3 regions of the Aliifodinibius sp. S!AR15-10 genome follow, and region 2 is predicted to be linked to each of the others. Evidence: riboswitches for the same ligand, from Rfam matches in the RefSeq annotation. Region 2 holds a riboswitch; each other region holds the start of a gene.

Region 1 (10,922 bases), on a different contig from region 2:
ATATGAGGAGGCGACTGGTTTGCTGCTTTTGGGTCGTGACCCCGGCCTGGGTAACTTCCTGTGGCAGCAGGCTCGAGGCTTGGGCCACGCGGTTTTGCACATTTACCGCGGCGATATCGGGATCAGTGCCGAGCTCGAAAAATACCTGGATTTGCGCCCGGCCGTTGTCACTGGCTGTAGAACTGATATAGGTCATCCCCTCCACGCCGTTAATTTGTTCCTCGAGCGGCGTAACGACACTATTGAGAACCGTCTCGGCATTGGCGCCCGGATAGTTGGCGGATACCTGTATCGTTGGAGGCGCAATTTCTGGATAGAGGGACACCGGCAGCGCGTTGTATCCCAAAAATCCAAGAATGACAATAATGATGGATATGACCGTCGAGAGTACCGGTCGTTCAATAAAACGTCTTATCATTGTGGTGGAATTAGATGCTTAGATTTGTGAGAGACTTGATAGGGAATGGGTTGTGATTCACTGGTCCTGCACCGCCAATGCCTGGTACAGGCTGTCATTGTCTACCGGCTGAGGCTTAATGGTCATTCCATTCTGCATGCTGCCCATCCCGCCCGTTACAATTCGGTTGCCGGCCGCAAGTCCCTCTTCAACAACAAAAAACTGTTTTGAGGATAAGGGCAGGGTAGAGACTTCCGTACTTTCAATGGTATTGCTGTCGGTCACCGCATATACAAACCGTTTGTTCTGGATCTCGTAGGTGGCACTTTTTGGGATCACAATTGCGGAATTCCTCTGGTATGGAATTTGGACACTGCCCGTGCCGCCGCTCCGCAGGATCTCTTTTGGATTGGGAAACAGGGCCCGGAATGAGGCGGAGCCGGTCTCGGTATCAATGAGTCCGCTTGCCAGCCGCAGGGTTCCCTGGTGATTATAGACCGTGTTGTCGGCAAGCACCAGGTTGACATCGGGCATGTCAGTAATACGCTGTTGCAGGGTTTTGTTGCCGCCATCCCCGGCCACGGATTGTGACATTGTCAGGAGCTCACGTTCACTCATTGAGAAGTAGGCATAGACTTCCGAGATATCGGAAACGACTGTCAGTGGCCGGGAAATCGTACTGCTCACCAGGCTCCCGATCCGGTATGGGATACTGCCAATCACGCCGTCGGTCGGACTCTTTACGTATGTATAGCTCAAATTAACCCGGGCGTTTTCAAGGGCCGCCTGGGCTTGTGAAAGAGCTGCTTCCTGAGACTGCAGTTGGTTTTTCGCCGACTGCAGCCGGTAGTCGCTGATGATCTCTTTTTGTGCCAAGCTGCTCATTCGTTCCACTTCATCCTTGGCCGTTTCTACAGCAGCTTTGGCAGCTTCCACATCGGCCTCCGCTGAGCGTACTTCCTGCTCATACTGCTCACTGTTCAGTCGGAATAAAACTTGCCCTTCTTCAACAATGTCGCCTTCATCCACCGGCATTTCAACGATATAACCCTGCACACGGGGACGAATTTCCACGGTTTGGAGTCCCTCAAGCGTGGCGGGATAGCTAGCGGTTAATTCAATTGATTGTGGTTGTATTTCCAGCACGGGATAGGATTGCACCTGCTGGGCACCAGGTGGGCCCTGCTGGTTTGAACTGCTACAGGAAACAGCCAAAAACATGGCCACAAATAAACACAGGTTGATGGTTGTTTGGCGGTCTGATTTCATGGAATTATTTGTTTGGATGTGGGAATGATTTTAGTATTCGAGGCTAATATGTTGATGATATCAACTGTATCAGTCTGACATCGCTCGTTCGTATATTTCGGTTAGGAGAGATTCAAACTCTTTGAGTTTATCATTATCAATGGATTCGGTGAGTTCACTGTGCACTTTTTGATCCATTTCCCTGGCTTTTTGTAGTTCGTTCATTCCTTGTTTGGTAACCAGAAGAATCTTTCTTCGCTTGTCCTTTGGATCGGTAGCACGTGCAACGAAATGCTTCTCTTCAAGGCCATCAATATGCCGGAGTACCGCTGATTTGTCTCTATCGACGATTTCGGCAAGCTCTTTGAGGATGAGGCCCTCTTCGTTATCAAGAATATTGAGCACAAAGTACTGTTCCAGTGTAAGGGCAATCTCATCTTTAGTAAATCGCTTGGTGAGCATCCGTTTTATCCCTTTGAGGCTGTAAGCCATTTTACAGCCCAGGGTGATGCAGTATAGTTTCTGTTTCAAGGGTAACTTCTTAGTCTAAATTTCTAATGGGACCAAAGAAATGGGTATTAGTTGATATATGCAACTAAATTGGATGTAAAGAAATGTAAGGGATGTAAATTGCTTTCAATGGAACAGGAAACTGAGAATACTTAAAGAATCTGAAGGGAATAAATATAGTTTAAGCCCTTTGATTTATAACTCTTAGCCTGTATTTTCCCGGAGTGCATTGGTTCTCAAACTTCGAGTGTTAGAAGTGAGATTAAAAGGGAATCCGGTGATTCTGTATATGTAGTTTATACAGACAAATCCGGAGCATTCCCCGATGCTGTAATTCCCAGCTCTGAACCGTTCAGAGTTATGGGTTATTCGCTAGTAACCACTGTCCGAAAAAGACGGACGGGAAGGGGCGGATGACCGGGATAAGCCAGAAGACCTGCCAGTGCATCTGCATTCGTAGCTTTCGGGAGAAAAGCGAAGAATAAATGCGTGGTGCACAATTACCCGTGTTTATGCCCTTCTGGACTTTCCCAAAGGTGCGAATGATGTCTTAATCATCATTTGTAACCTAACTATTGGATAAAATATGCAATTCTCATATATAAGCAGGGCAGCTTTTACTGTCCTATTGTTATCGCTGATAGCCTTACCTCTGTCAGCTCAAATTGATACCTCGAAAACCTATACGCTGGAAGAAGTAATTATTAGTGCAAATCGCTGGGAGGAATCTGCCCGGAGTGTGGGGCGGAATGTAACAGTAATCAGCAGCGAAGAGCTACGGAATTCAACATACTATAGCGTGGGAGAATTATTGGCCGAACAGCAAAGTTTGCACATGGTGGGCGATGGACAGACGCCCGGTGCTGTACAGAGTGCATTTTTGCGGAATACAAATAGTAATCACGCTGTGATCATGATCGATGGTGTTCGAATCAGTGACCCCTCAACGGCAAGCAACAGCCCTGATCTTTCTGAACTTTCACTGGCACGGGTGGAACGCATTGAGATTGTGAGAGGGTCCCACAGTACCCTATATGGTTCATCGGCTATCGGGGGGGCTGTCAATATTATTACGCGAGGTTTCGGAACGCCCGGCTTTAGTGGGACTGTAGGGAGCAAACACGGGGTTTTTGGGAAAGGAACTTATTCAACTGCCAATCAGATTGATTTAAACTATACGACTCCGAGGGGATTTTATGCTGATTTTGGCCTTGCTCATGAGATGACTAATGGCCTTGATGCTACAATCGATACCGTACAAAATCCGCCGAGTTTTAATCCCCAAGACCAAGATGATTTTGATAAATTAGACCTTTCCGGTGAGCTAGGTTATAAAACGGATCGATTTGGATACTTTGTCTCCTACCGCAGGGAAGATCAAACCAGCGACGTTGATCAAGGTGCCTACAGCGATGCGCGGGATGCGTATACAAATTTTATGCGCGATTTCTTTGCTTATGGCGGTTCTTTTACGCTTTCTGATGATGTAGAGCTGAAATATAATGGGGCTTATTCCGATTTGGCCCGAGACTTTGTCAACGACTCATCTATCGTTGACCAGGCCGGAAATTACGACGGAAGCTACATTGAAAATAATTACGAAGGCTCACTCTGGGAAAATGAGTTGACCGCTCATTGGGAGTCCAATGCTATTTCGACAATCATAGGTATTGGAAATATCCAACAAACGATGAGTTCTCATACCTACACGTACCTAAGTTCATTCAATTATGAATCAGAAACCAATCTTGATTCGTTGGATCTAAAAGAGTCGATCAGCCATGCATTTATTCATACTGAGTTGAATGGTAGTTTGTTGAACAGTCAGCTGGAGTCGTTCTCAATGGGGCTGGGTAGTCGATTGGTCAATCACAATGAATTTGGCACTCATCTGACGTTTGAGCTGAATCCCAAAGTCCAGGTATCGCCATCATCATTAGTATATGGCGCCGTCACGTCCGGGTTTAATGCACCGTCATTGTACCAGTTGCACTCCCCGGCGATCTCACCAGGTTATGTTACTGACCGGGGAAATGAGAATCTTGAGGCTGAAAGCTCTATATCATATGAGGTGGGGTGGAAGCAGACCGTTGGATCTGCACTTCAATTAAATTTATCTTTATTCCGTACCAATGTTGATAATGTAATTGAATATGTATACATGTGGAATCCAGACAGGGAAGTTGCCAATTTAACATCTGCAGACTACCTGGGTGATACCTACCTTAATGCTTCAGAACAACAAATTAATGGTATAGAAGTTGGACTGGATACCAGAATAGGCAGTACTTTAACTCTGGGCGGAAACCTTAGCTATACGCATTCAACGTTGCAGTTCAATCCTGCCGATGTTGATGAGCAATATACTGAGGGTAGCCACGTGCAGATTTATGAGAGCGGAGAGTTTCTTACTGCTGAAAAAGAGATTGAATCTTTGACACGTCGCCCCAGCATTTCGGGTAATGTTTACCTGGCATGGCAGCTGTTGGAACCACTGCGAATTCAGGCGAACACCCGTTTTGTTGGAGAGCGTGACGACGTCTTTTATAGCTCAAATTTGGGGCCCTATGGCGCGCTCGACCGATCGAATGTAGACGGGTATAGTCTTACTGATATTAGTCTTCGTTACAACATCAGTGACCCCTTCGCTGTTATCGGGAAGGTGGAGAATCTCTTTGATACTGACTATACAGAAATAAACGGTTACAGAACAAAGGGGAGAGGCTTTTTCATTAAAGCCCAATACACTTTCTAGCCATCCTGTTACGTTATTTACTCCTCTTCTTCAATAATAAGGAGAGGGGTAATTTTTGCTTGTAATTACCGATAGATAATACAGGTAATATGCAAAATGAATTATACTATAAATATAAATTTTATCCTTCCCATAAAGTTATTTTCTAACAAATATTATAGTTTCTACTCAATTAGTATTTTACACCTATTAAATTTCTATAATATTCCAGATGTGGATAACTATGAGCATCGAAAATAAATACGAATAAAGCGAAAAGGTACACCTCGCTATATTTAAAAGGCCAAAATAGGTCTGAAGTTGGAAGAATATGTCTTGAAAACATATTTTAATTTTTGTTAAAAAGTAGCGCAAAATTCCATACAGCATCTTCTTTTAAAAGTTTATGAATTAATTGTTGATAACTCCTCTATTTTGTGGAAAAGTTTTCACCCTTTTGGCTTGCAAGGTATTTCTGCAGGTTTATATTATTGTAGAGCGACGTAGTTGATTAACATACCCCACATTGCGTTTCTAAAATAGTATCAATGGAAGAATCAAAGTTTAGTTAAAGGAGACTATCTATGAAATTTACTCGGTTCTACACCCAGGATGACTGGGATTCCCCCTTTGGAGATCTGAAATTTGTGTCCCGGAAGTCGGAAATAAAGAATCCCGACGGTTCGGTTGTATTCAAGATGGATGAGGTCATTGTGCCCAAGCCGTGGTCACAGGTATCTACTGATATTATTGCACAAAAATATTTCCGTAAGGCAGGGGTGCCAGCAGAAGTTAAAAAGGTTGCTGAAAAAGGTGTTCCCAAATGGTTGCAGCGTTCCCAGGCCGATGAGAAAGCGATGAAAGACCTGGATGATGATGAAAAATTTGGCAGCGAGCACGATAGTCGACAGGTTTTTCACCGACTGGCCGGGTGTTGGACCTACTGGGGATGGAAACATGACTACTTTGATTCTGAAAAAGACGCAAAAATATTTTACGAAGAACTTTGCTACATGCTGGCCCACCAGATGGCCGCTCCCAACAGTCCACAGTGGTTTAACACCGGACTGCACTGGGCTTATGGAATTAACGGACCGGCACAGGGACATTATTATGTAGATGGGAAAACCGGTGAATTGAAACAATCCGAGGATGCTTACACGCATCCACAGCCACACGCCTGCTTCATTCAAAGTATTGATGATAACTTGGTGAATGAGGGCGGCATTATGGACCTATGGGTTCGCGAAGCGCGCCTGTTTAAGTATGGCTCAGGAACCGGGTCTAACTTTTCTGCTATCCGTGGCGAAGGTGAACCGCTGAGTGGGGGAGGACGTTCTTCCGGACTCATGAGTTTCCTTAAAATTGGTGATAAAGCAGCCGGTGCTATTAAATCAGGTGGAACGACCCGCCGTGCCGCCAAGATGGTGACGCTGGATCTGGATCACCCGGATATCGAGGAATATGTAAACTGGAAGATGCACGAGGAGAAGAAAGTGGCCTCCATCGTGACCGGTTCCAAAATTTTGGAGCAGCACCTCAAAAAGATCATCAAGCTGTGCCACAAGCCGATTGAAATTGACGGCCGTACTTTTAACGGCGCTGCCAGTCGAGATCCACTGAAAAACAAGGAGCTGGGCAAGGCGATTAAGGAAGCCAAGAAGGATCACGTCCCTCTTAATTATATAGAGCGGGTCGTTCAGCTTGCAGAACAGGGATACACCGACCTCGAATTTGATACCTATGATACCGATTGGGATTCTGAGGCGTATGGCACTGTCAGTGGACAGAATTCCAACAACTCAGTTCGGATGCCCAACGACTTTATGAAGGCCGTCAAGGAAGATGACGACTGGAACCTGTACTGGCGAACCGAAAAGCGTGAAGCCGAAGAAGAAGGTCGGGAGCCGGAACCATCCAAAACAATTCGTGCGCGTGACCTGTGGGACGACATTGCCCACGCAGCCTGGGCTTGTGCTGATCCTGGTGCCCAGTACCACGATACGATCAACGAGTGGCATACGTGCCCCGAAGATGGGCCAATCAAAGCCAGTAATCCGTGTTCAGAATATATGTTCCTGGACAACACGGCCTGTAACCTGGCGTCACTCAACCTGATGAAGTACTTCAAAACAGATGAGTGCAAGGAGTTTGACGTCGAATCAATTCAGAATGCATCCCGCATCTGGACCGTCGTGCTTGAGATTTCTGTATTGATGGCGCAATTCCCATCCAAGGAGATTGCCGATCTCTCCTATATATATAGGACGCTCGGCCTCGGCTATGCCAACCTTGGGGCCGCACTGATGGTACAGGGTGTTCCATACGACAGTGACAAAGGATGTGCAATTGCCGGTGCCCTAACCTCCATGATTCATATGGGTGCTTATGCAACCAGTGCAGAAATGGCTGAAGAGCTCGGAACCTTTGAAGCCTACGAGCGCAACGAGGAGCACATGCAACGCGTGCTTCGCAATCACCAGCGGGCGGCCTACAATGTCGATCCCGATGAGTACGAAGGCCTTACCGTTAAACCTATGGGCATCGATGCGAGCATCTGCCCGGATTACCTGCTGAAGGCGGCACGGGCTGAATCTGATCGTGCTGTGAAGCTGGGTGAAAAGCACGGCTTCCGCAATGCACAGGTAACCGTGATTGCCCCGACCGGAACGATCGGCTTGGTGATGGACTGCGATACCACTGGAATCGAGCCCGATTTCGCATTGGTCAAATTCAAAAAACTTGCCGGCGGAGGGTACTTTAAGATTATCAACCAGAGTGTACCGAAAGCACTGAGTAAGATGGGATACAGCGCCGGTGAGATCGAGGATATCGTAAACTACGCCAAAGGGCACGGCACGCTGGACGGCTGTCCGAACATCAACGAGGAAAGCCTGCGTGAAATGGGCTTCGACGACGATCAGCTTGAGGCTATTGAAGAAGCACTGCCAAGCAGTTTCGATATCAAGTTTGCGTTCAACCAGTGGACACTGGGCGAAGAGTTCTGCAAAGAGGTGCTTGATCTTTCCGAAGAGCAGCTTGCCAATCCGCAGTTTGACATGTTGCGTCACCTGGGATACAGCAGTGAAGAAATCCAGGAAGCCAACGATTACGTCTGTGGAACGATGACTGTTGAAGGAGCGCCTCACCTGAAAGATGAACACCTGCCGGTCTTTGACTGCGCAAACCGTTGTGGTCGCATTGGGACACGCTATATCAAGCCGAAAGGCCATATTCGCATGATGGCTGCCGCGCAACCGTTTATTTCGGGCGCCATTTCCAAAACCATCAATCTGCCGAACGAGGCCACGGTCGACGACTTCAAGGATGCGTACATGGATTCCTGGGAGCTGATGCTGAAAGCGAATGCGCTCTATCGCGACGGTTCCAAGCTCAGCCAGCCGCTGAACAGCCTGAGCGATGTATTCGATGAGCTTGAGGATGAAGAAGATCTCGAAGCTGAGGAGGAAACCACGGCTGCCGCACAGGATGAGGTTGTGAAAACGGCCGAAAAAATTATCCACAAATATGTGGCCAGTCGCAAGCGTCTGCCCAATCGCCGAACGGGATACACCCAGAAGGTTAAAATTGGCGGACAGAGCGTTTACCTGCGCACCGGTGAATATGATAACGGTCAGATTGGTGAAATATTCATCGATATGCATCGTGAGGGCGCCGCATTCCGCAGCCTGATGAACTGCTTTGCAATTGCTATTTCACTTGGATTGCAGCACGGTGTTCCGCTTGAAGAGTTCGTTGATGCCTTCACCTTCACCAAGTTTGAGCCCAGCGGCACGGTGCAGGGGAATCCTCATATCAAGATGACCACGTCGGTAATCGACTACATTTTCCGAGAACTTGCGGTTACATACCTGGGTCGCGATGACCTGGCCCATGTTCCGGCAGAGGAGATCCTGACACGCAAACTGCGACCCTCAGAGAAAAAGGAAGAGGAGCAGCAGGATCCAACCAAACGGCAGAAGATGGAGCCGAATCCCCAACCCAAAACGGAACCGGTCACAGGAACACCGGAATCAACGCAACAGGCTCCGACTGAAACCGAAGGGGATTACGAAAGTGATTATGAACGGGCCAAACAGCTCGGTTATACCGGCGACTCCTGCCCTGAATGCGGAAGCATGACCATGATCCGGAATGGTACATGCCAGAAATGTATTACCTGTGGAGCAACAACAGGATGTTCCTAGTTCATTTGAATAGATTAAGCTTATGCCTGTCGGTTATCTGCCGGCAGGCCTTAAGTATTTAAAATAGTTGAAGTTAGGGGCTTCTCGCGCAGTTTTTTGAAAAAAAAATTTGAGTTAGGGGAAAATAATTTTTTGTTAATTAATTATAATGTATGTAAAATTGCTGAAGTTTCTATTTTGTAGTTTTCGTTGGTAAGTGTAGAGTATATCGTCACTCGATAAACAAAAACAGGCTACATTTATATTAATGGGGGGACAAAAACCATGTATACAATATTATCATCCGGAAAAGCCAATCCAGTTACCAAAAGGACAAAAAAGGGCAGCGAGATGTATCCTCTTCAAAACCTGATCGACATTATTTTTGTGCAGTTGAAGCATTTAAAGTCACAGAACCCCAATGGTTCGGTGTTAAACGAGATTATAGAACGTACAGAAATTGTGGCTTATAATATTCAAAATAATGAGCGTTCAATCTTATCCACTAATTATATCAAGGATTACCAGAGGAATCTTTGGCAGCAGCTTGCCGAGCTAAGGGATGCCGAGCACGGGGATGGGAATGAATTTGACCTGAAAGAGCAAAAAACGTTGTTCTATAATCTCTTCAAGTACATGGACAGGGTTGTTGGGGACCTTTCAAAATCGTACCATTCAAATGGACTGGTAACTTTCCAAAATCAATATAACTTAAGCTAGTCTGACTGAGTCTATTTCGCACACATCGGCGTCAGTATTATCCATTTGGATGTTTAGTTTGTTGAATAAGTTGCGTATTGTTTGTTGGTGATTTAAAAAAACACATTTGCTAACACATCCTGAAATACTGATTGTATGACTATTCTCTATATTTTTCCTCATCCGGATGATGAATCCTTCGGACCTGCTCCGGCTATTGCAGCTCAGCGGAGGCAGGGCGATAATGTGTACCTTCTGACACTCACCAAGGGTGAAGCAACCAAGCAGCGGCACCGCCTGGGGGTAAGTAAACAGGAGATGGGGGAGATCCGCTTCAAAGAGATGCAATGTGTGGAACAAGTGCTGGATTTGACGGGGATGACTGTATTGGACCTGCCTGACAGCGGGTTGAAGAAGATGAATCCTATAGAGATTGAGGAGGTAATCAAAGAGCATATCCACAAAATTAAGCCGGATGTGATTGTAACATATGCGGTCCACGGGGTCAGTGGTTTTGAGGATCATCTTGTATCGCATGCGGTGGTCAAGCGAGCCTATGCTGACCTCAAAAAAGAAGGGCTTACGTATCCCAAACGTCTGGCCTTTTATACCCATTACAGCGAAGAGAAGGTGGAAAGCAAGTTTGACCTGAAATCTTCGAAACTTGAAGAGATCAACTGCTGGGTGGAAGCTAGTGACGAAGATATGGAGAAATTCAGGGCTGCTCTTGATTGCTATGAGACGTATCAGCAGGTAATTGAGGACAGTGGCGTAAAAGATGCGGTGACCGGACGAGTACCGTTTGAATTTTTTGGAGAACAGCTGAGCGAAAAAGCAAACAGCCTTACCGAGGGATTGAAGTAAGCACCCTGTAAACAAAAAATCCTGCCTATGAAGACGTACCCCTTCTGGTTTAAGAGTACGATGATACTGATTGGGCTTTCGCTGCTGTTCCTGATCTTGTCGTACGGTAAATTTATCTTGATGCCGCTCGCTTTTTCGGCCCTGTTTTCTATGCTTTTGGTACCGGTCACCAAACGCCTGGAGGCGTGGAAACTAGGGCGGGCAGGATCGATTGTTATTGCAATGGTTTTGGTAGTAGTCCTCTTTTTTGGAATACTTTCACTTTTCAGTTGGCAGTTTGTTC
Region 2 (10,922 bases):
ACAGGATGAAGCTCAGGGAGGAGGTGGGGAATTCCGGGAGTTCAATGGGCTTCAAATTGACGCCTTTGCTTCGAAGAGTAGCCAGGGTGAGACTATCACGACTGCGATTTGAATATTCACTTTTGAATGCAGATTCCAGGTATCCTACCGTCAAGTCCCCCAGGTTAAGTTCCTGATCATAATTGAACGGAAGATCCACAACGCTTTGGTCCTTGCCGTCCGGTCCGTAGATCGCATTGAAAACGATCGCGGCATCCTCAACACTGCGTGTCAGGGGCCCCACCTTATCCATGCTCCAACTTAGTGCCATCGCTCCATGTCGGCTTACGCGACCGAACGTAGGTCGTAGTCCTGTGGTACCTGTACGAGTGGAAGGGGAGACGATAGAACCCCAGGTTTCAGTCCCGATGGCAAACGGGACCAGCCCCGCGGAAGTCGTGGCTGCTGATCCTGCCGATGACCCGCTTGAACCCTGTTCCAGGTTCCAGGGATTCCGAGTCTTTCCACCAAACCAAACATCGCCGTAGGCAAGGGCTCCGAGCGTGGTTTTTGCAACCAGTACGGCCCCGGCTTCATCCAGCTTCTCTACGACGGTCGCTGTCTGCTCAATCTGTTGATTTTTGTACGGTTCGGCGCCCCAGGTTGTCTTGTAGTCCTCAAGAGCAAAAAGATCTTTAAGACCATAGGGGATACCGTGCAGTGGCCCTCGGTATTTCCCATTTGCAATTTCCTGGTCAAGTTTCTTTGCCTGTTGTAGTGCCCGTTTTTCTGTAAGTGTAACCACTGCTTCAAGTGTATCTCCATAGGTTTTGAGCCGTTCAAGGAAAAAATTGGTTAACTCAACCACAGATATTTTCCGATTCTTGATAAGTGATGAAAGCTCCGCTACTGTATAAAACGCGAGTTCTGAACGGTTGTCAGGCAGCGAAATATTTGTGGGAATATCCCACTCAAGGGTTTGCTGGGCATTATCAAATTTTTTACCAACAGGGATCGGGTTGAAATTGAGAGCAGGCGGGACCTCATTCCCAATCTTCAAATTGCGAATTTCCCCATAACTTTCCCGAAAATCTTCCAGCTCGGTAATCATAGAGTCTTTTTCACTCTCGGTGAACTCAAGCCCAATCAACCGGGAAGCATGCGCCAGTGTTTCTTTCGTGATATCTTTTTTTAACAGGGAAGCAGAGGTAAATGCAAGAAAAAATCCAATTGCAATTCCGAGTAGCAGGTTCAGTGTTTTTTTATCCATAACCGGAAGATTGAATAGAAGTTTTCGTGTAATATAAAAGCAAGGAGTAAATATTCCTTGCTTTCACTCAAATTCAAAGAATTATGAGAAACGGGTAGATATTTTTCCTGTTTTTATCCCGAAAAAAGAGCATAAAGATAACTTTTGCGTTGTAATATTCACCTGCTAATTAACCTATTCTCGATATCTCTGATACGAATAGAAATAGAAAATGGATTTATGGCACTTTTATATTTAATAATATTATTAGGGCTTATTACTGGATTGTGATATTATTCTATTGTAAAACTGTATACTTAGTAAAAATAAGAACTTAATAATATCTAATAGCTATACATGGGATTTGACCAGCTGGTAATTTTTGTAATATTATTTCTTGCTTTTATCGGGCTTGCGGTAGATCTGTGGAGTCCTGATGCAGTGCTTTTAACGGCTCTTGCCGTAGTGACGCTCAGTGGCGTAATTACGATAGAAGAGGCGGTATTGGGCTTTGGTAATACCACGTTAGTTGCTTTGGGGAGCTTATATGTTGTAGCTGCGGCATTAAGAGAAAGTGGGGCACTGGACCGCGCCAGTGAATTTATACTGGGCAGGGGGACCAAGAATATCCAGAAAATATTGATGCGTCTGTGCCCCAGTGTTTCAACATACTCTGCATTCCTGAATAATACTCCGGTTGTTGCGATGGGAATTCCCGCAATTCGAAGCTGGTCGCAGAAGAACCGGGTGCCTGTATCAAAATTGCTGATGCCGTTGTCATTTGCCGCAATCCTGGGTGGCCTTTGCACCCTGATAGGCACCAGTACGAACCTTATTACACATGGATTGCTGCAGAGCCACGGATACCAGGGATTGGCTTTCTTTGAACTCGCATGGCTGGGTGTTCCCTGTGCCATAGCAGGCCTGATATACCTGATATTTATTTCGCCGAGGTTGACACCAGCACGTCGTGATATTCGTTATGAGGAAGAAAAGCAACGGGAGCTGTTGGTAGAGATTGAAATAACAGAAGGCGCAGATGTTATCGGTAAAACTGTTGAGGAGGTGGGACTTGACCATCTACCCGGATTCTATCTGTCTCGATTAAATCGTTTTGAAAGGGAAATAGCACCAGTTCCGGAGGATGAAAAACTTCGTGCAGGAGACCATCTTTTTTATGCCGCCCAGGGAGGTATTGCAGCAAAAGCACCCGAGCTTTCTGGTTACCCGGGGTTGCAGCTTGCCCTTCAACCGCCCCGTGACATCAGGAGGGATGAAAAGAAGGACCGGGAACTCCACCAGGTGGTGATCAAGGAAGGTTCGCGACTCGTGGGATCTACTATTGAGCAAGCGCAGCTCCTGGAGCGTTTTGGTGCAGCTGTAACAGGGGTCCGAAGACGGGGAAAACGGATTGATGAGCCTCTCGGCGAATTTGTGTTGCATCCCGGGGATGTACTGCTTTTGGATACCGGGCGTGGATTCAGGGGGGCTTACGAAGATACGGAGGATTTTTTCCTGACCAGTGAGGCCGGGGGAGAAGCGCCTGGAGAGCCCGTCGAGATCAAAGAAAGCCGTCCGGGAGGGAAAGATCTTTATATATCGGTTGCAGTGCTCGTGGGTATCGTTGGATTTGTAGCTGCCGGTGTTCTTCATATTGCACTGGCGGGGATTCTGGGGGTTGCTGTATTGCTGACGTTCAGCGTCATTGAGCCGGGGGAGGCACGGAAGTCGGTTGACTGGACCGTTTTAATTGTCATCGGGGCTGCCCTTGGATTGGGTAAGGCAATGGAGGTTAGCGGGGCCGCGGAGATGATTGGGAACTGGATGGTAGAGATGACCAGTGCCTATGGTCCCCGTGCCGTATTGGCCGGCATTGTGATTGTAACGGCTGTGTTAACTGAGATCATTACCAACAACGGGGCGGTTGCCTTAATGTTCCCCATTGTGTTGTCGGTGGCGGAATCCCAGAGTTTTGAAGCGCGTGGATTGTTTGTCGCCATGACACTGGCGGCCTCAATGTCACTTTTAACCCCGATCGGATACCAGACCAACCTGATGGTGTATGGACCCGGTAATTACCGGTTTACAGATTTTTTTAAAGTAGGATTTCCACTGGCGCTGGTATTATGGCTCGTGGTTATTTTGGTAACTCCCATCATATGGCCACTGTGATAATTTCAACCATGTTCGATGCTTTTAATACAGCAATTAGGTTAAAAGTCGGAAGACCCGTATAATTAGCACGCTAATGTTAACATACTGATTCAGTTTTGGTCATCCGCCGGCTGCGGATGTGAAAAGGGAATCCGGTGACTGAGCGCAAGCTTGGGAGTCCGGAGCAGTCCCCGCTGCTGTAAATCCTGTCAAAGCTCAGGCGATAACCACTGTCCGCTGTTGCGGGCGGGAAGGAACCTGGGCCGGGATAAGCCAGAAGACCTGCCATCCTGATGAAGGAAAAGCTTTCGGGAAGAAAAGCGGACCTATGATTTCATTCATTCACCGTCTCTCTTATTTACTACTTACCGCCTCGCTACTGGTTTGTTGTAGCAATACCAATCGCCAGTCAAATAGAAAAGCACAGCCAGTTACCCATGCCGATTATTACCCTGCTCAAAAAGTTGAGGTCAACTTTGCCACAGGATTTGATATCAGCTATCACGAGGGATACAAACGGCTGGATATTCTGAATCCCTACCAGGATCAAACGGATACCCTGCACTACATCCTTATTCCAAGGGGAGCAAATCTGCCCGAATATGATGTTCAGGCCCAGGTTATTGAGACTCCCGTTCGCAGTATGATCGCCACATCCACAACGCATGTAGGACTTACCAATATGTTAGAGGAAAATTCGGTGATCAAGGGTATCACACAGCCCGAATATGTTTATAATAAAGAGATACGCCGGCGTTTGGAGCAGGGGGAAGTGGAGGGGTTTTCAGGTAGCGAGTTTAACAAAGAACAGGCGCTGGCACTGAATCCCCAGCTAATTATGGTGTCGGGTGGACAAGCCTCACAATTTGATAATTACCGGGTGTTACTGGATTCGGGTATTAATTTGTTGGTCAATTCAGAGTGGCTGGAACAGACGCCGCTGGGCAAGGCAGAGTGGGTAAAGATGATGGGCGCATTGCTGAATAAAGAGTCGCTGGCCAACCGGCGATTCAATGAAGTTATAGAACGATATCAGCAGCTTAAGAACAAAGTGGAAAATGTGGCGGAAAAACCGCTTGTGATCAACAATATGCCGTATAAGGGGGCGTGGTTCGTGTCGGGCGGAGATAGTTTTACCGCCCAATTCCTTAAAGATGCCGGAGCGGACTATTCCTGGTACGACACCCACTCCACAGGCGGATTGAGACTGGGTTTTGAGGCGGTTTATGAAGTGGGGTTGAAAGCGGATATTTGGATAAACCCCGGGAGCGCGAAATCCCTGCAGGATATATTAGCCCAAGACAGCCGGTTTAAAGATTTTAAGTCCTTTAAAACTAGGCAGGTTTTCAATAATAACCGGAGGCTGAGCGAATCGGGGGGAAACGATTTTTGGGAGACCGGCGTGGTACACCCTGAACGAATTTTGGCGGATTTAATCAAGATTATACACCCAACCCTGTTGCCGGATCACGAGCTGTATTACTACCAAAAGCTGGACTGATGTCGGAATCCCAAGCAGATAATAAACTTGAACGTACTTCAATGAGCATCCGGTGGTATTTCATTGCATTGCTCGCGGGCACTGTGCTGTTGTTTGTTGTGAATTTAGCCTTGGGTTCGGTGGATATTCCCATTGGTGAGATTGTCAGCATATTACTGGGTGACGGTTCTACCCATGAGGCCTGGACCAAAATTGTAACCAACATTCGACTGCCGAGAGCTTTTACCGCCATATTAGCCGGCAGTGCCCTTTCTATCGGGGGACTCCAGATGCAGACCCTTTTTCGTAATCCCTTGGCGGGACCGTCAGTATTGGGCATTACCGCCGGAGCAAGCCTCGGGGTTGCTGTAGTAATGCTGACCACTGGCACAATTACCAGTATTTTTGCTATTCAGCAGCTCAGTAGTTTTGGAAGCTGGATTATTGTGATTGCCGCCAGCATCGGTTCGTTCCTGGTGCTCCTGCTCATCCTGGCAATTTCAGTACGCATTCGGGATAACGTAACGCTGCTCATCATCGGACTGATGATTGCCAACATAACGATCGCCCTTGTTAGCATCTGGCAATATTTCAGCAAGCCGGAGCAGATACAGGATTACCTGATCTGGACTTTTGGCAGCTTGGGCGGGGTGACAATGAACCAGATTTCGATTCTCGTCATCATAATTCTTATTGGTTCCGGGATTGCGTTCCTGTTGTCAAAGCCATTAAATGGACTTCTGTTGGGTGAGAATTATGCCCGCAGCATGGGCTTTTCGGTACAGAAGGCGCGAATATGGGTAATTATCAGCACGAGTCTGCTAGCGGGCAGTATTACCGCGTTTTGTGGACCAATCGGGTTCGTGGGTGTAGCAGTTCCTCATCTGACGCGTTCCCTGCTGGGTACCAACGATCACCGCATCCTCATTCCCAGCACTTTTCTGATGGGGGCTCTTCTGATGCTCGGCTGTGATATTATTGCACAGGTGCCGGGAAGCACGACCACGCTGCCGATCAGTGCCGTGACTTCGCTGGTGGGATCACCGGTCGTAGTCTGGGTTATCGTGCAACGCAAAAATTTACAGGCTTCATTCTCTTGATGGTAAAGAACAGAAACATACTGCAGACAGAGAACCTGAAGATCGGCTACAATGGTCGCAAAAGAGCAACAGTAGTGGCCGAAAATCTGGATCTGAACCTGCAGAAAGGCGAACTCATTGGCTTGCTTGGTCCGAATGGCTCTGGTAAATCAACCCTTATAAGGACACTGGCACGAATGCAAAAACCGCTGTCGGGTAGTATCCATCTGGAAGATGAAGATATTGTGACATTGCCTGTAAAAGACGTGGCCAAGAAAGTGAGTACTGTCCTCACCGACCGTATCAGGATCGGAAACCTGACCGTCTACAACCTGATTGCCTTTGGCCGGTCACCATATACCGGAATGATGGGGCGGCTGAGGCAGAAGGACCGCGAGATTGTGAATTGGGCGGTTGAGTCGGTGGGGCTTACCGAGTTTGTGGATCGTGACATCCTGAAGCTTAGCGATGGTGAGCGCCAAAAAGTGATGATTGCACGTGCGCTGGCCCAGGATACCCCGGTAATTCTGCTTGATGAACCCACCGCTCACCTGGACCTCCCCAACCGGGTGGAGATTGTGCGACTGCTTCGAAAATTAGCCCACGATACCGGCAAGGCGATACTGATGTCGACCCACGAGCTGGACCTTGCCCTGAAAGCCTCAGACCGCGTCTGGCTGATGAATATGCAGAAAGATCTCTGTTCCGGTACTCCAGAAGACCTGGTGCTGAATGGTACATTTGAGAAAGTATTCCAGCGCGACAGCTTTGATTTTGACCGAGAGACGGGATCGTTCAAAATCCACCAGAACCAGGATAAGCATATTACCCTGAGTGGTGATAAAGTGCCAACATACTGGACGACCAGGGCACTGGAACGGGAAGGGTATGTTGTGGAGGTTGTCGAAAGCAAAGGTGAGGTCCAGGCATTAGATGAGAAAGGAAAGATGGTCTGGAAAGTAGAAAGTTCATCTCCTGTGACCTCTGTCAGTGCACTTATTGAATACCTTAGGGTGAAAACGTAGTGTTCTAAAGCAACCCTAAGTATTAATTACATGTATGCGAATATTTTCTATATTTGCCATCATGAGATTGCCGAAGTTCTGGAAAAAAATCTACATCACGGCTGTCGTTCGGGGTCGTCAATTCTATAAGCGATTTCGCAATGAATTCAAGGATGTAGAGCTTGAGCTTTACGATGTTAACAAAGCACTACATCCGTGGTTCAGCAGATTCAGCATTTTCCTTGTTCTCCTGGCTTTTGTCAGCTTGATATATTCGATCGGTTTTGAGTTGGCCTATCCTTATGATTACTGGAATCAGATCCTCGATATTTTCATTGTTGTTGGATTTATATTGGTATACACCGGTCGTTTGGTGTTGACCTCTCGCCGTTTAGACTTGGTCAAGGACAGGATTCTTGAGACGGTTTTGTACCTTCTGTTGCTTCTTACGACCCTGTTTTATGCAACCGGGGAACCGGAAACTCTAAAATTTGTAGAAAATTTGCTTGGGGTTCCGACCAATTATGAACTTTTGGTGCTGTTTACCAAAATTTACCTGGTACTGTTTGTTATTATAAAGTTGATCCAGGCTTCACCGCTACTCATTTCGCTTCAGCGACACCCCACACAGGTCATTGTTGGTAGTTTTTTGGGGATCATACTTATTGGTTCTTTATTACTGATGCTGCCCAAAACCACCGTCGACGGTCAGGGGCTTACCTTTGTTAATGCGCTATTTACTTCGACAAGCGCTGTTTGTGTCACGGGCCTGATTGTTGTGGACACCGCAACACACTTTACCTTGATGGGACAGGCCATTATCCTGTCACTAATTCAGATCGGGGGAATCGGGATCATTACTTTTGCAACGTTGTTTGCACTCTACATCAGCAGCGGGCTTGGGGTGGGACAGATGACCTTCCTCAAGGATGTGATCAGCGAAGACCGGGCGCATGAGACGTTTTCCACCATAAAAAAGATTGTTGGGATTACCCTCTTTATCGAACTTTTGGGTGTCATCGGCTACTATATCAGCTGGACACACCTGCTGCCCGATGCGGCAAACCGGCTGTGGTTTTCGATTTTCCACGCCATATCGGCTTTTTGTAATGCCGGCTTCTCCCTTTTTACCAATAGTCTCGCCGATGAGGTTAATACCCTGAACTGGGGCGTAAATATTACGACAATTTTGCTGATAATTATTGGCGGTTTGGGTTTTACAACGCTTTGGGAGCTTGTGAGAGGTAACCCCCGGAAAAAGATTCAGAATCGCCAGCTTTCGTTACACACCAAATTTGTGATATATGCCACCGCCTTTTTGATCATAAGTGGCACAATCGGCTTCATTGCACTGGAATGGAACCAGACCCTGGATGCCTACGGCTGGGGTGAGAAAATTATGATTTCTGTTTTCCAGAGTGTGACCACTCGTACTGCGGGATTTAATACGGTGGATATTGGAGCTATGCATATCAGCACTACAATTATGTTCCTGACACTTATGGCAATTGGGGCGTCACCGGCATCAACAGGAGGGGGTATAAAGACAACGACGATAACCGTGCTGCTTCTATCCGTTTGGGCGAATATTCGCGGTAAGGATCGCGTTGAGTTTTCCAAGCGGACGATTCCCTATCGTACAGTTTTTACGGCGCTCACGGCCTTTACACTTGCAGCTGTAGGTCTTTTTGTATTTACTTTCCTGTTGACGATTACCGAGAATCTTCCGTTTATAGACCTGTTGTTTGAAGAATTTTCTGCTTTTGCCACAGTGGGACTCTCGCGGGGGATCACGTCATCACTTTCCGACTGGGGAAAGGTAATCGTAACGCTTTCGATGTTTATAGGCAGGGTGGGCAGTGTTACACTCGCAGTTGCCTTTGCCCAGCGAGACCGGCCCAAAAAATACAGATATCCCGAAGAAAGTGTTATTGTTGCCTAGTAATGTTATCACATTGTAACCAATATTCAGACTGTTATGAATGATACAACCAATCAATTTTGTGTAATTGGGTTGGGGGCGTACGGGTTTTCACTGGCCAAATCCCTGGCGGAACACGGCGCGTTTGTGATGGCCATTGATCACGACCTGGACAGGGTGGAGGAGATCAAACAGTATATTTCAGAGGCGATCCAGTTTGATGCCACTGATCCCAACCTGCTGGCGGAGCATGGCGTCTTTAATGCTGATATTGTGATTGTGGCAATTGGGGAAGCCTTTGAGCCCGTTGTTTTGATTGCGATGGAGTTGCTAAAAGCAGATTTGCCGCGGATTATTGCCCGGGCCGGCAGCGACACGCAGGAAACGATTTTGAACAAGATCGGAATCCAGGAGGTTATCCACCCCGAAAAAGATGAAGGAGAACGGATGGCTCGCTCACTTGTACGGTCTTCCATCAGTGATTTCTTTGAACTGAGTGAAGATATTGGGATTTACGAGATTGATGCCCCTTCTGATATGATTGGGTATTCCATCGCTGATCTAAAGATGCGCCAGCGATATCATGTAAATCTGTTGACAATAAAACGTCCGATTGAAAAATTGATTCAGGTGGAAGGGGCAACAAAAAAATCATTTGAAGTCTTGGGGGTAATTGAACCGGATATGAAAATACGTAAAGATGACAAGCTGGTTCTAATGGGTAAGCAAGACGACATCGATAAACTTTTAAATATAAACTAACTTCATGATGAAGCGAGAAGTGCTTACCTCGGGTAAAGCGTCTTTTAAAATAGAGGTGCCATACAAGTTAATTGAAACAGGAGAAAAGAAGGAAAAGCCGCTTATTGTTTATTTACACGGTTTTCGTCAGCATATTAACCGATTTCAAGACCTGGTTTCAGATTTACTGCAAATTGAGGCTTATCATTTGTTTATCCAGGGACCCTATCCCATCTACGAGCAGTCAGACAAACGAAAGGTGGAGGATTGGGGCCGGGCATGGTACCTTTATGATGGAGACCAGGGGCAATTTGCGAAGTCGCTGGAACTTACAGCTGAATTTATCCAGGATCTGATTGATAATATGTTGAACCACATCAGCGCTTCCCGGCTCTGCCTTTTTGGATATTCAATGGGAGCATACCAGGCGGGCTATTTTGCACTCTCCCGGTGGAAGCATGTGAATGAGCTAGTCATGGTGGGCGGCCGTTTGAAAACCGAACTCTTTGAAAACGGGGAGCATAACTATGGACACCTGAATATACTTGCATTACATGGCAAAAATGATGAAACTGTCAAGGCAATACCTCAGAAAAGTAGCATAAAAAAGGTCGAAGAGTGGGGCGCAAATGTTTTGTTTAAGGAGTTGAATGAGGGACACAAATTAGTCAGGTCTTACACTACAACTACCTCTAAATGGCTGGTTCCACTTGGATATAAGTCACTTTAATATTTGTAAAAAATTATCTTTGAAAAGATGCAAGTTATCTGTTTATTATCTTTAGATTAGAATTTACTCTGTAATTAAAAAGGGGCAAAAGGCAATACCTCTAAATCCTATAATTTATGGAAGTTTTAGTTATTGAAGATGATCCGTCAGTTCGCACACTGGTAAAAGCAGTGTTGGAGCACAAAGGCAATGATGTTTTCCAGGCAGACAACGCCAGCAAAGGCAGGGATCTTGCCACAACAAATGACTATGATATAATAATCCTTGATCTTGGATTGCCCGATGGAGATGGATTTGATATTGCCAAAGACATCCGTGATCAAGATATAACCACTCCAATTTTAGTCCTCTCCGCAGAGCAAGAGACTGATGTTAAAATAAAGTGTCTGAAAGTTGGTGCCGACGATTACCTGACCAAGCCCTTTAATACCGAGGAACTGATGGCAAGAATTGAAGCCATAACTCGTCGATCCGGAGAGTCTGCCAATGACCAAGTGTTGGAGTGTGGTGAACTTACTGTGAAACTACTTGAACGGGAATTTTTGGTTGACGGTACCTCTGTAGATCTGACAAATAACGAGTTTA
Region 3 (10,922 bases), on a different contig from region 2:
TTTGTGGATCTTTATGAAAAATATAAGGACCAAGGCCTAGTAATCCTTGGTGTGTCTATTGATGAGCAGGGCCGATCAGTGGTGAAACCGTTCATGGAAAAATTCAATGTCACTTACCCCATGTTCATTGATGATGGAATCATCATGGACAAGTACGGGCCGACAATGGGCATCCCCACCACCTATATCATCGATAAGCAGGGGGATTTGAAATATTTTTCGGTGGGAGCGCTGACAAAGAAGGAGTTGGAGCCGAGGCTTAAGGAGTTACTTGAAGAGAATGTGGAGGCTTGATGATTTTTGTCATCGTATTCCGATCAAATCTTTTTAAAATACGCGTTTCGGGTTGACGGGTTTCGTGTTAGGTTGGCGAGTCTTTAAAATCAAGGGATAAGTTAACAACTATCTTGCTAATACAAACGAGAGATTTTGGGGGAAATTGAATTCCAAATTCGATCAATTAACCCTTTCACCCGTAACCCGCAACTCAGCAACCCGTCTCTAAATATCCACCTTGCTCAATCGCCGTGAATTTGTTACCACATTGATAGAACTGAACGCCATCGCAATCTCTGCCAGCACCGGGTGCAGCATACCAAAGATAGCGAGCGGAAACATCACCACGTTATAGAAAAAGGCCCAGAACAGATTCTGTTTTATTTTCGTGAAGGTAGCACGACTCAGTTTCACTGCTTTAACTACGGCGCTCAAATCTCCCTGTACCAACACGATATCACCGGACTCAATAGCCACATCGGTTCCGGTTCCAATAGCGATTCCAACATGCGCCTTCGTCAGGGCCGGGGCGTCATTGATGCCATCGCCGACCATCGCCACGATTTTACCCTGTTGCTGCAGTTTATCCACTTTATCCGATTTTTGATCGGGCAAGACCCCGGCAATGACTTCTTTGATACCGACCTCTTTCGCTACAGCACGCGCCGTGCGTTCATTATCGCCGGTAATCATAAGGGGCGTCAACCCAAACTCCTTGAGTGTGGCAATTGCTCCCTTGCTGTCCTCCTTGATTTTATCGGCTACTGCTATGATACCCACCAGTTCATTTCTTACTCCGACCAACATAGCCGTTTTAGCCTGTACTTCCAGGGAAGCCATTTGTGATCGTGAAGAATCATCCAGCGCAATTCCTGCCTCTTCCAGCAGGCTGGGTGTGCCAATCCATACCTGCTGCCCACCGATCTGGGCCTTAACCCCTTTTCCAGTGACCGCTTCAAACTGCTGCGCTTTTTCGAGCTGCCCATTATGTTGCTTGGCATAGTCCACGATCGCCTGGCCCAGCGGGTGCTCCGATCCCGATTCCGCCGAACCAGCCAGGTGAATAAGCTCATCTTCAGCTATCCCGTTTAGCGGTATGACATCCGTAACGCCCGGCTTGCCCTCGGTGATGGTACCGGTTTTATCCAGCACAATCGTATCCACATCTTTCATAAGCTGGATCGCTTCTCCTTTACGAATCAGCACTCCATTTTTAGCGCCCATGCCTGAGCCGACCATCAGTGCTGTTGGCGTAGCAAGTCCAAGCGCACAGGGACAGGCGATCACCAGCACAGCTATGGCAGCATAGAATGCCAAGGCAACTTCTCCCATTCCGGGATTAACCCACGGCAAAAAGTCAGCCGCCCAAGTGGCAATACCCCCAAAAAATCCGGGAAAAAGCAGCCACAACGCCAAAGTGGAAACAGCCGTAGCGATTACTATGGGCACAAACACGCCGGTAATCCGGTCGGCAAACTCCTGGATCGGTACTTTGGAGCCCTGGGCTTCCTCAACCATCTTGATCACCTGATTCAAGAACGTATCCTTGCCCAGTTTCGTCGCTTTTACCTTCAGAACCCCATTTTTGTTGATCGTGGCACCAATCACTTCATCACCTGCAGATTTTTCCACCGGCATCGACTCACCGGTAGCAAGCGATTCGTCCACGCTGCTCTCACCGTCCACAACCTCACCGTCAGTCGGAATTTTTTCACCGGGACGGATCACCATGACATCATCGACCTGCAGCTCATCAATCGGTACTTTTACTTCTTCACCATCTTGCAGAATGGTAGCCTCTTTGGCTTCAAGGGTAAGCAATTTCTGGATCGCCTCAGAGGCGCGTCCTTTGGCTTTTGTTTCAACATAACGCCCAGTCAGGTGAAAGGCCATGATCATGCCTGCAATGCCGGCAAAGCTGTAAAATTCAGGCGCCAGTCCAAACTGGTGCAGCAGTGTAACCACACCGGTGGAAAGCGCCGCCAGCGTACCCATCGCGATGAGTACGTCCATATTTGGAGTTAAGTTGCTGGCTGATTTCCATGCACTCTTAATGGTGTCCCATCCGGGCCAGAACATCACGAACGCGGAAAGGACCAACATACCGATCTGCATGCCGGTGTGACCGAGGAAGGCGTATCCCCAGATCATGTCCGGAAGCATCCAAAGGATGATCGGGATGGTCACCGCCCATGACCACCACATGCGAGATTTAGCCTCATCAACTTTCCTTTTTTCTCTCTCCAATTTTGAATCAGCCTTGTCTTGTGCAGACTCTGATTCCTCGCGAATAAGGGTATAGCCGGCTTTTTCTATAGCTTTGGCAAAATCATCCATCGTAACAGTACCAGCACGATATTTCGCATTGGCACTTTCGGTTGCTAGATTTACCGTCGCCTCTACCACCCCGTCCAGAGCTTCCAGTTGGGCATCAACGGCGTTGGCGCACCCGGCGCAGTGCATCCCATCGATTTTCAGCGTTTGAGTAACGGTTTCCGGCTCCTCCACCTCATAGCCAGCGTTTGTTACCGCCTGTTTGAAGTCATCACGAGTGACTTTGTCAGAATCATATTCTACAGAGGCCGATTCCGTAGCCAAGTTGACGGAAGCGTTACTGACTCCTTTCAATTTCTTAAGAGAAGTTTCCACGCTGTTCACGCAGCTGGCACAGTGCATGCCCTCAATGTGGAGTGTTTCTTTCGTTGTTGTCATCGTTGAAATATTGCTTAATTCACCTTGAAACTCTGTCATGATATTAACAAACAGAAACCACCTGACCGTTATAATTTTGTTGGGAAAGGTTATAAAATTTTTGATCGGGACGGATGACACAACAACCATGTGGTACGGAACGAAATAACAAAATGTAGAGGCACGCCACGCGTGTCTATCTTTGAAATTGGCTCATTTAGGGAATGTGTAGCAAAAAATAAATATCGATGTAAATCGTCGTGGATAGCCAAGTTCAGCAAAGACACGCGCGGCGTGTCTCTACATGGGATAATGGATATTTATTAAAAGAAAGAAGTTTTATTCAATGGAATCGAGGGATTGGCGGAAACTGTCACTGGCCTTTTTATAATCGGTAACTGACATGCCCGTAATCTGGCGAAACTGGTTCGAGAGGTATTGCACGCTGCTGTATTTCAATTTCCATGCGATCTCACTGAGGGTGAGTTCTCCGTAGGAGAGCAGCTCTTTAACTCGCTCAATTTTGAGGTGTATCAGGTATTTTTCGATCGTAGTATCTTCTTCATCTGAAAACAGGCTGCTCAGGGATGCATAATTATGATGCATTTTCTGAGTTAAATAATCGGAAATTTTAGGTGCCGAATCCTGCTTTTCAAGCTCTTTCACATATTCAATAAGATAATTCTTAATCTGTTCGACGCGCTGTTGTTCTTTTCCCTCCAGCAATTCAAAGCCCAATTTCTCGAGTTCTTCCCTGATCTTTTCCTTGGAAACCTCCGGCTCACCGGTCACAACCGCTTTTCCCAGTTCAACACGATTCACTTCAAATCCGAGCTCTTCAAACGCATTCTCAACCGCCGTCACACAGCGCGGGCAAACCATATTTTTAATATAGAAGATGGTAGTATCACCAGGTTTTTCAGCCATATTTCAGTCAATATTTGTGCGTAATACAAAAGCTTTATTTATAGAATAATCAATGAAAATAAAAATCAAACGGTTCCAATTTGGCAATTCCTAGTCATGAATAAAACTTTTCCCCAAGCAGGTCTTGACTAAAAAAGCGGCTTGTTGCGAATAATTTTCAGGGTTATCGGGTAAAGCTGGTCTTTCTCATTATTGTACCGAAACTCACACTCCTTCAGGTGGAGACGATAGGTGGATTGGTGCAATCCCTTGAACTTCTCCAGTCGTGACTGGGCAAATCCCCAAAACCCCTCCATGCACCGGTATTTAACCGCGTTATTTTGATGATGCTCTTGATCACAAAGATACACCCGATGCTTGTTTTCAGGATTGATGACCATTTCAAAACTATCAATTGCAAGTTCGGGCCTATAACTTTTATTGCTGTTTCTATGCTGATGAGTGGGAATTTCCTGCAGTTCAGGCAACGTCAGCATATCTGTATATACCCGTTTATCCTTTTCACGGAGGCCTACCAGTTTTTGTTTAGCAGCGACCCCATTTTCTGTCTCCCTGTCTGATAGCACGAGTGGCTCGGTAACGGTACAAAACTCGGCAATGCGCTGCCGTATTCCTTTTAAATAACGGTTCACAGTATTTCGGTTTAACCCCGCAAGTTTGGCAATCTGAATTGCGGTTAAATCCATTGCAAAAAGCCGGACGATCTCTCTGAATTTCGCTTCCGATATTTTTGAACGGTTTACATACTTGTTAGTCATTGGGATGCAATAAGTTACAATGATTAAACAGTTCTATGCTCATCAAGACCTATCCACCCCAATCCTCAAGCTGGGATCGACCTGGACAAATCTTTCTATTTAGAATGTGTCTAAATTATATTTTCGCCTTTTATTTAAACACAGTCTAAATTAAAATCAAATTCTAAATGAGTGATAATTTCCAATTACTGCTGGCGGTGATTTGGCTTGGTGTGTCGTTTTTGTGTGCCTCTCCTCTTCTGGCACAAAAGGCCGACGGCAGTCTGGAGGGAATTGTGAAGAACCCACAAAACAAACCGGTACCTGATGTGCACATCTTATTGGACAAGGGACGATTCAACGCAGTAAGCGACAATAACGGAGAGTTCACGATTGAAGGGATTCCCCCTGGTAAATACTCAATCACCACAAGCACCATCGGGTATGAACCACTCCGACGAACCCTGATCATTAAACCGGGTATCACCAATGATGTAACGCTGACACTTTCTAGCACGAGCTACTCCAGCGGTTCCGTTGTGGTTACTGCCACACGTACCAAGCGTGATATCGAAGAAGTACCCATACCGGTCACCCTCATTACCACGAAAGAAGTTGAGAATACGGGCAACACGCGCCTTGATGATCTTCTGGCAGAGCAAACCGGCCTCGTGCCGACCTCAGACCATGGCAACGGCATCCAGCTGCAGGGTTTTGACTCCGATTATACCCTGATCATGCTGAACGGGCAGCCACTTATCGGGCGAAGAGCCGGCACGCTTGACCTAAGTCGAATTAGCGTGGGCAACATAAAGCAGGTCGAAATGATAAAGGGACCCTCCTCCGCCCTGTGGGGAAGTGATGCCCTTGCGGGCGTCATTAATATAATAACGGAGGAGGGATCCCGACCTTTAGAACTAAACGTATACTCACGCTACGGGACCAACCAATCACTGGACCTTGGTACCAATGTTTCTTTTCGCCGGAACGAGTGGAACAACACGCTGCATCTGAACCACAACAGCTCCGAAGGTTACCAGCTGAACCCGGAGTCGATCTCCCAGACTGTCCCTGAATATGAGAATTACACGCTCGATTACCGTACTGAGTGGGATATCTCACCTACTTTCACGGCACAGCTGCAAACCCGTTATTATCGTGAGCTCCAACACGGTACCGATTACCTGGGAACGGTTGAGAATCCCACGTTTCTGAACAGCCGTTCGCTGCAGGAGGATTACAGCGTGGCGCCGTCGCTGGATATGCAGCCATTTTCCAGCTTTAGAGTAACCCTCTTATTTTACAGCAGCCGTTTTCACACCGACAGTCGCTGGCGCTACCGACATGACGACAACCAGTATGACCGGGAAAAGTTCGATCAATTTTATAACAACGCCGAAGTCCAGGCAGATTACAGCTGGAATGCAGATCACGTCACAACCGCAGGCAGCGGTGCAAATTGGGAAAAACTGCATGCCGACCGCTATGAGGGCAACCAGCAGTTTTCCAACTACTTCGCATTTGCTCAGCATGAGTGGCATTTCAACGAAAAACTCGATCTTATCAGCGGTTTCCGCTACGATGCGCACAGCGAGTATGCCTCGCAACTGAGTCCCAAACTCTCGGCCCGCTTTAAAGCCACCGATTGGCTGCACCTACGCGGGTCGATGGGTGGAGGATTCAAGGCACCCGACTTTCGACAGCTGTTTCTCAACTTTACCAATCCCACGGTTGGATACAGCGTATTTGGATCGAGCACTGTTGCCAAAGAAATCCGGCAGCTGCAGGAGGAGGGTAAGATTGAACAAATCCTCACGCCCCTGTCAGAGCTCAGCGAAATCAGGGCTGAGCGCTCGTGGGCCTACAATGCCGGCTTCGATATCGATCCACTGCCGGGGCTTCGCCTGCGTGCCAACGGCTTCCATAACGATGTGGATGACCTGATTGAAACTGCTCCCATCGCCGACAAAACCAACGGGCAGTCTGTATACAGCTACTTCAACCTGGATGAAATTTTTACTCAGGGAATCGAAGCCAACCTGCAGTGGAACGCTATTGACCCACTGACTCTGTCACTTGGCTACCAGTTGCTGGATGCGCGTCGCAAAGTTTCCGAAACCCGCACCGTTCAGGACGAGAATGGTGAAATAGTTCAGAAGGAGTTTGTCTCACATGAACCAATGTTCAACCGCTCCAGACACTCCGGTACTGCGAAGCTTTTCTATGAACTTAAGAAATACGACCTGGAGGCTAACATCCGAGGTACCCTCCGCGGTAAGTACGGCCGGTACGATGCCAACGGCAACGGTTATGTGGATGCTGATGAATATGAATCCGGATACACCATATGGGATGCCGCGCTGGCCAAGACGTTTGCGGGGCGATATCGACTGCAATTCGGCGTGGACAACATCCTGGATTACACCAGGCCGGGGGAGCTCTCGTGGCTGCCCGGCAGACTCTTTTACCTGCAGGCTAACATCCGAATCGACTGATGATGCCGTTTGAAAGCCTATGAACAAGAACATATATCACACATTTTTCTCTCGCAGACTTCGGGGATTACGCAGATCATATAGGAAAAACCCACAAATATCTGCGAGATCAGCGTCATCATCGGGAGACCTGAATACAAACCCAAAACAATCCTACAAAATAATGAAAATGCAACTACCACTCACTCTAATAATCCTTTTCGCACTTGTCATTGGTTTCACGGCCTGCGATGATTCTGGAACAGGACCAGAAAACGATTTTCAAGTAGAAATAAACACGGCAACTGATATTCCAGCTGATACAACACGACCTTATACAGATATCACCTATTACAGTCTTCGCGAAAATACCACTCTAGAAGATACTGACTCGGCTACCACCCAGTGGGATGTTGCTTTCTCTGGTACTACTATTTATACCAACAGTGGAAGCAGTGGACCTGGAGAGGGTGGAGCAGTTGTACTTGATGCCGCTTTTGATGATGTATCCATCGCTCCCTCAGGAGGATATGAAACGGATACCGACACACTTCTGGCAATCCCAACGGGGAGTGATAATGGATGGTATCATTATACAAATCAACAAGAACCTCAGCATGCGGTACTTCCCTTAGGGAATAAAACTATAGTGCTGAAAACTGCTGATGGGAATCATTATGCTAAGCTTAACATCCTCAGCTGGTACAAGGGCAATCCCGATACCTCAACCGAGGAATTTGCTAATATGGAGACACGGCCTACAGGAAGCATGTACACTTTTGAATATACCATTCAGATGAATGGATCAAGAGAGTTCGTCGAATAAGAATATTCCCGCGAGACATTATTATCCCACTACCCCACCGCGCCGGCATGTTTCGCATCCCTGTTACCTCTGCCGGCGTCCGGGTAGTAACAGATCTAAAAATTTACAATCGAATATCATGGAATTGATTAACAAGTTTTCTCACATAGTACCCACAACATTAGTCTTGCTAATTTTGAGTGCTATCCCCAGCGTTGCGCAGGATACCGGAGTACTGGTTCTTGCTCACGGCGGTAGCCAGGAGTGGAATGAAGCGGTCATTGAGGCCACAGAACCGCTCAAAGAAAATTACAAAGTAGAGGTGGCCTTCGGCATGGCCAATTATGTAACGATGCACCACGCCATAAAATCACTGGAGGAGCTGGGTGTAAACCGAATCGCGGTGGTGCAGCTCTTTATCTCCAGCTACAGCCCGATCATCAGGCAGAACCGGTACCTGCTGGGCAAGCGTGATTCGTTGCCCGACCCGAAGATGCCGCTGATGCACCATATCGACGAATACAAGCAGATGATGGGGATTAAAGAGGATTCCAGTACTCACGCTTCAGACGGCCGTCACCGCTTTTATATGCCAGAAAACCTGCCACAGATCTCCACAGATGTCGATATTGCCTTAGCTCCTCCCCTGGATGATCATCCCGTGGTAGCCCGAATCCTTAGTGAACGTATCCAGGAACTGAGCTCTGATCCATCAAGTGAGACGGTACTGCTGGTAGCCCATGGTCCAAATGCCGAGGCTGACAACAAGAAGTGGATCGACACGATGGAGAGCCTCTCCCGAAAAATTCAGTCTATTCAAAAAGAAAAGGGCATACCCTACAAACAGATCTTTGCCACCACGGTGCGCGATGATGCTTCCGACACCATTTTCAATCAGGCGAAAGCCAACTTGCGAGCACTGGTGCGGCAGGCCGTGCAGTTTGGCGATGTCATTGTGGTACCGCTCTTCCTGTCTTCCGGCGGTCGCGAGCAAGCCGTGGCTGAACGGCTGGAGGGGCTCGATTTCAAGTGGAGCGGCAAGACTCTCCTACCAGATCCCCTGATCACCGATTTCCTTCGGCAGTCGGTGGAAGAGGCATTATCACAGCAATTCCAATCCCAAAACTGAATTTCTTCGGCATACGTTAACTCCCGCGGATTGCGCAGATCTCGCAGATCGGTTAACTGTTCTATCCCAACATAAATCTGTAAAGTGTTTACCGGTTAAAACATAGCAACCATCGTGGGAAATGCCCTGTCACTTGCGCGGGAATTAATTCCCGCGCTATGGATAAGGCTGATACCTCATGGTATCTACCGAATAACCTGATTCAGGCTCTTATAATATAAATTTTCAATCGGTAAACGAGGTCTGCATAATCCGCGAAATATGCCGCCCCCCTGTAATCAACCCTCCATTGTTGATAACTAACACCATTTTGTGGAAAAGTTTTCATTGACAATGAAGGGGCCAGCCACTTACTTGTATTAATGGATTTGAAGGTGTCCCGACGGCTGTCGGGATGAAAAGGGAATCCGGTGCAAACCCGGAACTGTTCCCGCAACTGTAATCCGATATATTTCTTTGATAGGAGTCTGTCGGGCTTAGAAAATTGTAGCGAGGGAATGTTGGTTTGAGTCAACTCCCGGGGTCTTTTGAGGCGAATAGTAACACACTATTTAACGATAAAGAGCTCGGGAGCTGGCCAAATTCAACGTTTCCGCAGTAGATTTCTCTAAGTTTGGCAGACTCCATGGCCACTGTCTCAGCCCCAAACGAGGCGGGAAGGCAAAAGAAAGCGTCGGTAAGTCAGGAGACCTGCCTTCAAGTCAAGTAAATAAGGCCTTCGGGAGTTAAGGCGTTGTTGAAAGGCAGTGAAGGAAGTTGCCTGCATCACCGTACTGTATCTCTTGTACTCTCATACTTCCGGCTGTCATATTCAACGTTTTTAGCATTCCCACCGGCCACTCATTCAAAGCTAAAAATAAGGATTACACTATGCTTACCCACAATCTCGGATACCCGCGGATAGGTATCAACAGAGACCTGAAACGTCTGGTAGAATCGTACTGGAACGACGAAATTGACAAAGCAAAGCTGGTGGAATCGGCCTCCGCCCTGCGCGTGCTGCACTGGACCAAACAGAAAGAGGCGGGTCTCGACCTGGTGCCCTCCAACGACTTTTCGCTTTACGACCAGGTGCTGGACATGACCTTGTTGCTGGGGGCGATCCCGGAGCGCTACCAGGAACTGTATCAACAGGAAAATGACAAGATCAACAGCTACCCGATCGATACCTACTTTGCAATGGCACGCGGACTGCAGGACGGGCAGCACGACATCCAGGCGATGGAGATGACCAAGTGGTTCAACACCAATTATCACTACATCGTCCCGGAATTTACGGAAGACCAGACCTTCCAGTGCCTCTCCTCCAAGGTGTTTGACGAATACGAGGAGGCCAAATCGGTCGGGGTAGTGACCAAACCCGTGCTGATCGGTCCCGTCAGCTACCTGCTGCTGGGAAAGGAGAAAAATGCCCCAGACAGTTTTCACAGGCTCGAGCTGTTGGATCGCCTGCTCCCGGTGTACCAGGAGATTCTCCACAAGCTGGAAGCGATGGGGGTGGACTGGGTACAAATTGATGAGCCATTCCTGGCGATGGACCTGGATGCGAAATCCAAAGCCGCTTTCTCTAAGGCATATGACGTATTGTCTGAAAAGGAAGATCTCAACATCCTGCTCACTACCTATTTTGAAGGGCTGGGAGACAACACTGAGCTGGCCACTTCGCTCCCTGTAGATGCCCTGCACCTTGACTTGGTGGAAGCACCGGACCAACTCGATCCGGTATTAAATAACCTTCCCAAAGAAACCGCCCTCTCCCTCGGCCTGATCAACGGACGAAACATCTGGAAGGCCGACCTGGAGAAGGCGAATGGAACTATTCACCAAGCAGAACAGATTATCGGTGCGGACCGGCTGCTGATAGCTCCCTCCTGCTCACTGCT

The links. Region 2 has a riboswitch for cobalamin ahead of NC796_RS11755 (ABC transporter substrate-binding protein). Riboswitches for the same ligand answer to the same signal wherever they lie in the genome.
Region 1: another riboswitch for cobalamin. It lies ahead of NC796_RS23130 (TonB-dependent receptor domain-containing protein); the one in region 2 lies ahead of NC796_RS11755 (ABC transporter substrate-binding protein).
Region 3: another riboswitch for cobalamin. It lies ahead of metE (5-methyltetrahydropteroyltriglutamate--homocysteine S-methyltransferase); the one in region 2 lies ahead of NC796_RS11755 (ABC transporter substrate-binding protein).

The regions. Positions count from the first base shown of each region.
Region 1 covers NZ_JAMQKA010000057.1:15,611-26,532, reverse strand. Annotated here, with positions in the region: gene NC796_RS23145 (efflux RND transporter permease subunit) at 1-418, opposite strand, end outside; gene NC796_RS23140 (efflux RND transporter periplasmic adaptor subunit) at 476-1,666, opposite strand; gene NC796_RS23135 (MarR family transcriptional regulator) at 1,736-2,176, opposite strand; cobalamin riboswitch at 2,369-2,614, shown strand; gene NC796_RS23130 (TonB-dependent receptor domain-containing protein) at 2,742-4,910, shown strand; gene NC796_RS23125 (vitamin B12-dependent ribonucleotide reductase) at 5,474-9,097, shown strand; gene NC796_RS23120 (hypothetical protein) at 9,362-9,796, shown strand; gene NC796_RS23115 (PIG-L family deacetylase) at 9,932-10,639, shown strand; gene NC796_RS23110 (AI-2E family transporter) at 10,667-10,922, shown strand, end outside.
Region 2 covers NZ_JAMQKA010000015.1:38,598-49,519, forward strand. Annotated here, with positions in the region: gene NC796_RS11745 (amidase) at 1-1,249, opposite strand, end outside; gene NC796_RS11750 (SLC13 family permease) at 1,586-3,400, shown strand; cobalamin riboswitch at 3,483-3,687, shown strand; gene NC796_RS11755 (ABC transporter substrate-binding protein) at 3,711-4,883, shown strand; gene NC796_RS11760 (iron ABC transporter permease) at 4,883-5,962, shown strand; gene NC796_RS11765 (ABC transporter ATP-binding protein) at 5,962-6,966, shown strand; gene NC796_RS11770 (potassium transporter TrkG) at 7,001-8,887, shown strand; gene NC796_RS11775 (TrkA family potassium uptake protein) at 8,924-9,628, shown strand; gene NC796_RS11780 (hypothetical protein) at 9,633-10,337, shown strand; gene NC796_RS11785 (response regulator transcription factor) at 10,454-10,922, shown strand, end outside.
Region 3 covers NZ_JAMQKA010000010.1:54,716-65,637, reverse strand. Annotated here, with positions in the region: gene NC796_RS08745 (TlpA disulfide reductase family protein) at 1-294, shown strand, start outside; gene NC796_RS08740 (heavy metal translocating P-type ATPase) at 502-2,988, opposite strand; gene NC796_RS08735 (helix-turn-helix domain-containing protein) at 3,307-3,894, opposite strand; gene NC796_RS08730 (hypothetical protein) at 4,023-4,652, opposite strand; gene NC796_RS08725 (TonB-dependent receptor) at 4,820-7,126, shown strand; gene NC796_RS08720 (HmuY family protein) at 7,290-7,931, shown strand; gene NC796_RS08715 (CbiX/SirB N-terminal domain-containing protein) at 8,050-9,039, shown strand; cobalamin riboswitch at 9,395-9,752, shown strand; gene metE (5-methyltetrahydropteroyltriglutamate--homocysteine S-methyltransferase) at 9,910-10,922, shown strand, end outside.